Roseobacter denitrificans OCh 114: one gene and its partner. The protein of the gene in region 2 binds, or shares a complex with, the protein of the main gene of each other region. Links are inferred from orthologs where the notes say so. Each region holds a gene or a part of one and is shown on either strand. Other genes may lie near its edges.

Region 1 (3,434 bases), 1.4 Mb from region 2 along the record:
ATGCCGCAGTGCCTACGCCAAGGCCATAGGCGTTGGCTTTGACGACAGCGGCGGTTTCGACGTCTGATAGCGCGTTCAGACTGCGCCAGTTTGCAGCGAGCGCAGAAAGATCAATTGTCAGGACAGCGGTACTCATGGCGCGTTCATGACACGAATGCGCGCAAGGTCAAGCCTTTGGGCAAAGATGCGGTGCGACCTCCGCCGGAAATTGCCGGTTGAAGCTTTTATAACCTGAATAAGTCGCCTCGGCGTCCAGCCCCGGCAAGGCCGTGGTTAAAGCGCGACGTCGCAGACCGGATCACCGGGATATGACATCACGGGCCCGGCGCGCGATCCGGGCCTGAGACATCTCAGAAAAACGGGGAAACCCTTATTCCGGCGCCACGAATTGAACGTCAAGCTCCAGCCTGTAGGTCACATCAAAGGTTCCTTCGGGCACTTTCTTATCGCTGGTGCCAACCTCCATGATGTAGTCGGAAAGGGCGGGGACAGGCCCGACCGTCCCTGCGTCCAGAAATCCAACAAGACCGTCGCGCGTTTGGCCGTTGGGTGGAAAGGTGACACCCGTCAGAAACGGCGCGCGCTCTGTGGCGCCACGCAGGTCCTTGATGACGGCTTTCATCGCAAAGCCCTGCGGTCCGGTTCCGACAGCTGACACCCTGATTGCGGTAATCGCGGTGCCGTCGGCCACATCGAATTTGAATTCATCCCGGCCCGATGGGCGGGTCCGGCAGCCCATATCCGCGGCGCATGTGCCGCTGACCTGACCGACAAAGGTATTAGTGCCCAGCGTCAGGCCGCCCACATCCGCGCCATCATCGACCGAAACCGGTTCGATTTCGAGCCCGACACAGGCAGTAACGGCCAGCGGGGCAAGCAGGAATAGTAAATGTTTCAATGAAATTCTCCTTTTATGCACCTGACGAAATAGCAGAAACATCGCCTGTCACCTAGAGCGTCTGACGAAATACCTGAAGCATCGAGTATCACGTAACGCGTTGAAATCCTTGATTTCAGGCAGCGTTACGTGATTCAGGTTTTTCGCATGACGCTTTAGTGCCTTGAAATCTACGACATCATGTTGCGGCGGGTGCCGCAGGTTTTCCGCATGACGCTTTATGGCATCCGCCCTTACAGGACGCGGAACGCGCTGAAAGGGAGGCGTTTGCACAAAAGGCAACCGCACCGACGGGGTCCCGTTCTGTTTGAGCCGTTGGGCAATCAGAATTCGCGGTCGCTGCCCTGTTGCCAGGGCTGCACCAGATTGCCAAAGCGCGTGAAACGCCCCTCGAAACTGAGTTCAACCGTACCGATAGGGCCATGTCGCTGCTTGCCGATAACCACTTCGGCGCGGCCATGCAGGCGATCCATCTCTTCCTGCCATTTTGCCATGGCTTCAAGGTCGTGGTCGCCCGGTTTTTCGCGTTCCTTGTAATATTCTTCGCGGAACACGAACATGACCACATCGGCATCCTGTTCGATGGAGCCTGATTCGCGCAGATCGCTGAGCTGGGGGCGTTTGTCTTCGCGGCTTTCCACCTGACGTGACAACTGCGACAGGGCAACGACCGGGATATCCAGCTCTTTGGCGATGGCCTTGAGGCCCATTGTAATCTCGGAGATTTCATTCACGCGGTTCTCGGATTTACCCGTCCCGCGCACCAGTTGCAGATAATCCACCATCAGCACATCAAGCCCGTGGGTCCGTTTGAGCCGCCGCGCGCGGGCCGCAAGCTGCGCGATCGGCAGCGCGGGTGTGTCGTCTATGTAAAGCGGGCAGGCCTCCAGCGATTTCGCCGCATCCACGAAGCGTCGGAATTCGGTTTCTGTCATATCGCCCCGCCGGATCTGTTCCGAGGGCACTTCGGAGGCTTCAGACAAAATCCGCGCGGCGAGTTGTTCCGCGCTCATCTCAAGGGAGTAGAACCCGACCACACCACCATCAACGGCACCTTCGCTGCCGTCGGGCAACACGCCGCGCTTGTAGGCCTTGGCGATGTTGAAGGCGATGTTCGTCGCAAGAGAGGTCTTGCCCATGGATGGACGACCCGCGAGGATCAGCAAATCCGACCGGTGCAAACCGCCAAGCTTCTTGTCCATGTCGATCAGGCCGGTGGAGACACCTGACATGCCGCCGTCGCGCTGATAGGCGGCATTTGCAACATTAACAGCATCCGTTACTGCCTTGAGAAAGCTTTGAAAACCACTTTCGGACTGCCCCTGTTCCGCAAGCGCGTATAACGCCTGTTCCGCCTCGACAATCTGCTCGCGCGGTTCAGAGGCCACATCCACATGCGCCGCCTTGTCCGATATCGTGCGCCCAAGCTGGATCAGGTCCCGCCGCACCGCCAGATCATAGATCATCTGCGCGTAGTCCTTGACCGCAAATGCAGAAATCGCCGCCCCCGCAAGGCGCGCCAGATACGCCGGGCCGCCAAGCTCCTTGAGGCCCTCGTCGTCCTCCATGAAGGCTTTGAGCGTGACCGGGGAGGCCAGGCTGTTCTTGGCAATCCGCGCGGCGGCAATCTCGAAAATGCGCGCATGGACGGGGTCATAAAAATGCTGGGGTCCAATGATCGAAGCCACGCGGTCGTAGATGTCGTTGTTGGTCAGGATGGCACCGAGCAACTGCTGTTCCGCCTCGATGGAATGGGGCATGGTCTCAGGCGATTGCACATCAACGCCGGTCGGATTGAAGGTCGATATCTCGTTCATGACTGTCCTTGCCTGCGCGGCATTTGCTGCTGCTGATTTTTGTAACGCTTATGTGACAGATGTAGTCGAAAATTCCCCTGCCGCCTATCGGGGCAAAGCTGTGGATAACATCGGCTCAACCCTGTGCACATCCTCACGTATACGTGCATATAGTATCACGGTGCAAATTTGGCGCAACATCTTGGTGCGTGCCGCGATTCCCCGCGTGCTGAACTGCGCCCGGTGTGGAAAGAAATTATTTCTTGTTTGCTTCTTGCCACTTACGCGGATTGTGCAGAAATTTCTCCACTTCGCTGAGTGTTGCCTCATCGAAAACGCCTTGCTGTTTGGCTTCGGCGAGCACGTCCCACCAGGTGCAAAGTGAGTGCAATGCGACGCCGTGATCGCCCAGTGTTTTCGTGGTTTCGGGAAAGATATCATAGTAGAAAATCACGGCCGTATGCCCGCAGGTCGCACCCGTCTCGCGGATCGCATCCACGAACGACAGCTTCGAGCCGCCATCGGTGGTCAGATCCTCAACCAGCAGCACGCGTTCGCCCTCGCCCATCGCGCCTTCGATACGCGCATTGCGGCCATAGCCTTTGGGTTTTTTGCGCACATAGGTCATGGGCAGGGCCATGCGTTCGGCCACCAATGCAGCAAAGGGAATGCCTGCGGTTTCCCCGCCCGCGATGTTGTCAAAGGCCTCAAAACCCACATCGCGCATGACGGTGACGGTC
Region 2 (3,838 bases):
CCTCGCGGCTCAGCAGTTCAACCGACCCCATCTCGCGCAGGTACATGCGAACCGGATCATCCGTGCGGTCCAGCTTCTCGCTGGTGCCGGACCCGAGCGTGACTTCACGGGTGCCTTCGGTCGTGGCAATCTCGGTCGAGCCTTTTGCCTCTTCCTCCTCGGCGTCTTCGTCTTCGATGATGTTGATGCCCATTTCGGAAAGCATCGACATCACGTCCTCGATCTGTTCGGAATTCACCTGATCAGGGGGCAGCACGGTGTTGAGCTGATCGTAGGTGATGTACCCCTTCTCGCGCGCCTCCGCGATCATCTTCTTGACCGCCGCCTGACTCATATCAAGCGAATGGCCCGCATCCTGATCGTCTGGCTTTGCGTCGTCATTGGTGTCTTTGGCGGCCATGCGCTGCTCCTCACAGAATAGGTTGATTCGCTTGCCCGAATCACAGGGGAATCATCTAGCGTTTTGGGTGATTCGACCACCCGTTAAGCAATACTATTTCACGCTTTACTCTTCAAATATGGTTAACCATGCGGTTTTTGCGACTTAATCGCCTCCAGCAGGGCGTCCAGAGTATTTCTTTCATCCCGACTGATTCGCGCCCCATTTGCCCCAGTTTCGTATTCTGCCCGGTCCTCATGAACACTCTTGCGCGCATTTTCAGCCGCTTTGGCCGCCTGCGACAGCCGCCACGTCAACCCTTCATCCGCCAGACCGCTCATGTCTTCCGACGCCTCCTCGATTTCCGCGTTCAGGCCACGGGTTGCACTGAGCTTTGCGAATTCTTCCGCGACGGTCATGCGGGTTTTTTCCACATCACCGGGCCGGCGGATGCAGGGTACGATTGCCACATGGCTCTGTGTCAGCAGGTTTTCAAGGGCGTCAGGTCCCAGAGTTTCAGAAATCACCGCCCGCATTTCGGCTGCGGTGGCCGACATGTGGCGCAACAGAATATCCCGCAGCGCCTGATGTGTGTGATCACTGCACGTCATACGCTCGAGATCACTTTCAAACTCTTCGATGACCGAAGGGCAGGTTGCGAATGCGGCGAGCAGAACCGCCTCGCGCAGGTTTTCCGTCACATCGATCGTTTGCGCACTCGCCAGCGCCGAGGCTTTGGTCGATTGCAACGGTGTCGCGACAGACGCGCCCCAAGGCCGCCCGCCTTTACGCCAGCCCTTGTTTTTCTGGCGTTGAGGGCGAAACAACTGCCATTGCAGGTCTTTTAACTCCTGCTTGTAATGGTTTTGAATGGAGGGATCCTTGATCAGCGCAACCTTGTCACGCAGCGCTTTTTCAAGGGCAGCCTTGCGCTCCGGGCTATCGAAAACGCCGCCTTCGGTCTCGCGCTGCCACAACAGTTGCACCATCGGCAGGGCCTCATCCAGCAGCTTTTGCAGCGCCCCGGCCCCCTGCTCGCGCAGCAGGTCATCCGGATCCTTGCCCGCTGGCATGATCGCAAAGCGCAAGGACCGGCCCGCCTCAAGCAAGGGAAGGGCAAGATCAATCAACCGCATTGCGGCACGCAAGCCCGCTGTATCGCCATCGAGCGCGACAATCGGTTCGGGGGCAATCCGCCAGAGCATCTGGAGCTGGTTTTCGGTGATCGCGGTGCCCAGCGGAGCAACGGCGGCAGTGAACCCGGCGGCATCAAGCGCGATAACATCCATATACCCCTCCGCCACGATCAGGGGCTGACCCTTGCCGGCTGCGGTCCGCGCCTCTTTCTGATTGTAGAGACTGCGGCCTTTATCAAACAACTCCGTTTCCGGAGAATTCAGATATTTGGCGTTATCATTCGGGTCCATTGCCCGACCGCCAAAGGCGATGGCCCGGCCCCGGGCATCGCGGATCGGGTACATGATCCGTCCGCGAAACGTGTCATAGGGCCTGCCCCCTTTGGTGGATGGCTTGGCAAGTCCCGCTGCCAAAATCAGATCATCCGCAACACTCTTTGCCTTGAGGTGATCCCAAAGTCCCTGCCACTGATCCGGCGCAAAGCCTATTTCCCAGCGCTCCAAGACCTGCGCGCTCAGGCCGCGGCGCTCCAGATAGCCGCGCGCCTCTGCCGCAAGGCCGGTGTTCAACTGTAGGCGGAAATACTTGACCGCCAGTTCCATCACCTCTGCCAATTGCGTGCGGCGGTCCGCTTTCTGCTGGGCTTGCAGGTCCCGCTCCGGCACGGGCATCCCGGCCTCCTGCGCAAGAATTCTGACCGCTTCCATGAAGCCGACATTTTCGGTTTCGCACACGAAGGAAATCGCGTCCCCCTTGGCATGACAGCCGAAACAGTAATAAAACCCTTTGCGGTCATCTACATGAAAAGACGCTGTTTTTTCCTGATGAAAAGGGCACGGCGCCCACATGTCGCCCTTGCCCTGATTGGACTTGCGCGCATCCCACATGACCTTGCGTCCGACCACCTGAGTCAGGCTCAATCTGGTGCGCAGTTCATCTAGAAATCCGGGCGGCAGGCTCATGCCTCAAGTATCGGGCCAGCCGGGCAGAGAGTCCAGATGCCGTGGCGTCCCCGCGCTACACTGCGGGCAACGCAAGCGTGCGTTTCATTGGCCGAGGCAATTCTGGTTCCAGATTTCGCTCAGGTCATTGTCACGCACCTGCTTCATTGGCAACTCGTAAACCCATGGTGTGATGAGCGGAATCGCATTGCTGTAATTCGCAGGCCATGCCGGATCAGACGCAAGGATCGTCTTTTCCACGTTGCGTTCCTTGACGTTATCCAGACGCGCTTGCTGGATCGCCGAAACGACCTGCGCCTGAAACCCGCAGGATTCCGCTTTTTCCGCATCGGCCAGAACAGGCACCGCTATGCAGGCCAAAAGGACAGCTAGTGAAAGACGCAACATTGTGAAACTCCTTTGGTATGACGCGATGCATGTTAACCGCGCGCCGCGACCGCTTCCATAGCTTCTTTCAACTCATCCACCAATGTGACCGCCATGGACCGGAAAACAAGGATCAGCACCTCATCCGGCGCGGTTCGGGTGATGGAGGCGTGCATATGACCCAACAGCGTGCGCGTTGTATGGCCCACCTCAAAGCTCTTCAGACGCAGGTCAACCGGCACGAGCCGCGCCAGCGCATCCGTATGTCCGGGGCCGGACAGGGTCACGCAGGCCCAGGCGTCTGATTGATCGGTGATCGCGGCAATCTTGTCCAATCCGGGCGGCACAGGCGCACCAACCAGAACGGCGGTTTCGCGTCCAAACCAGATCGCACGGGCCCTGTCCTCACCTGTTGTTCGGTTGGGCGCCGGGAACGCCAGACCATACGCCTGGGTCAGTGCATCCGACACCGCAACCTGCTGATCCTGAAACGGAGAAATGGACGTCAACGTGCCAAGGTCGGCTTCGACAAGGGTCATGGACCCGATCTTGACGGGCAGTATGTCGAGACATGCGGATCGTGCTGTCAACTCAACCACGCAAGTGCCCTCCATCCGGATCCACAAAAACCGGTGCGCAGATCTCAACCAGATGATCATGGCCACGCAAGGCGTCCACCATGCGCATGACGTCACCATGACGCGCCCGACCATCGGCCACAAAGCCCAGACCAATCCAGTGCCCCAAGGTGGGCGAATAGGCGACAGAGGTCATGTACCCTTCATCGTTTGCACGCGTGGCCGCTGCGCCGCGCTCAAAAAGATGCGCGCCGGCTGTCAGCTCATCTGTCGGGCAGACGGGTCTGACACCGACAAGCTGGCTGCGCTGCGCGCCAACCAGACCGGGCCGGGCGGCCATGGTCTTGCCAATACAGTCTTTTTTCGCGCTGATCATCCGCTCAAACCCGATGTCAAAAGCAGTCGTTGCCCCGTGG

The links.
Region 1: the proteins of dnaG (region 2) and RD1_RS14865 are in contact, whole or in part, in a crystal structure (PDB 2R6A), measured with the Geobacillus stearothermophilus proteins. The link is inferred for Roseobacter denitrificans OCh 114 from one-to-one orthologs. Residues at the interface, in WP_049624496.1 of Geobacillus stearothermophilus: Lys456, Leu457, Leu458, Pro459, Ala460, Asn463, Ala464, Leu467, Leu535, Leu536, Ile537, Ala538, Gln544, Glu545, Asp548, Tyr549, His552; in WP_033016901.1 of Geobacillus stearothermophilus: Ser13, Glu15, Ala16, Gln18, Glu91, Leu92, Asp94, Ala95, Val96, Pro97, Thr98, Ala99, Ala100, Asn101, Tyr104, Tyr105, Ile108.

Annotation. Positions count from the first base shown.
Region 1 is NC_008209.1:3,105,869-3,109,302, reverse strand. What follows is about bases 469-3,434. They hold RD1_RS14865 (replicative DNA helicase), read right to left. Parts: upstream 2,716-3,434; coding sequence 1,222-2,715; downstream 469-1,221. Other genes in these bases: RD1_RS14860 (orotate phosphoribosyltransferase), read right to left, coding at 2,951-3,434; RD1_RS14870 (hypothetical protein), read right to left, coding at 469-898. Outside these bases: alr (alanine racemase), read right to left, coding at 1-136; more of RD1_RS14870, read right to left, coding at 371-468. UniProt on the Escherichia coli protein: The main replicative DNA helicase, it participates in initiation and elongation during chromosome replication. Travels ahead of the DNA replisome, separating dsDNA into templates for DNA synthesis.
Region 2 is NC_008209.1:1,720,712-1,724,549, reverse strand. The notes cover bases 1-2,902. They hold dnaG (DNA primase), read right to left. Parts: upstream 2,479-2,902; coding sequence 523-2,478; downstream 1-522. Other genes in these bases: RD1_RS08260 (sarcosine oxidase subunit gamma), read right to left, coding at 2,898-2,902; RD1_RS08265 (hypothetical protein), read right to left, coding at 2,563-2,865; rpoD (RNA polymerase sigma factor RpoD), read right to left, coding at 1-400. Outside these bases: more of RD1_RS08260, read right to left, coding at 2,903-3,443; RD1_RS08255 (sarcosine oxidase subunit alpha family protein), read right to left, coding at 3,436-3,838. UniProt on the Escherichia coli protein: RNA polymerase that catalyzes the synthesis of short RNA molecules used as primers for DNA polymerase during DNA replication.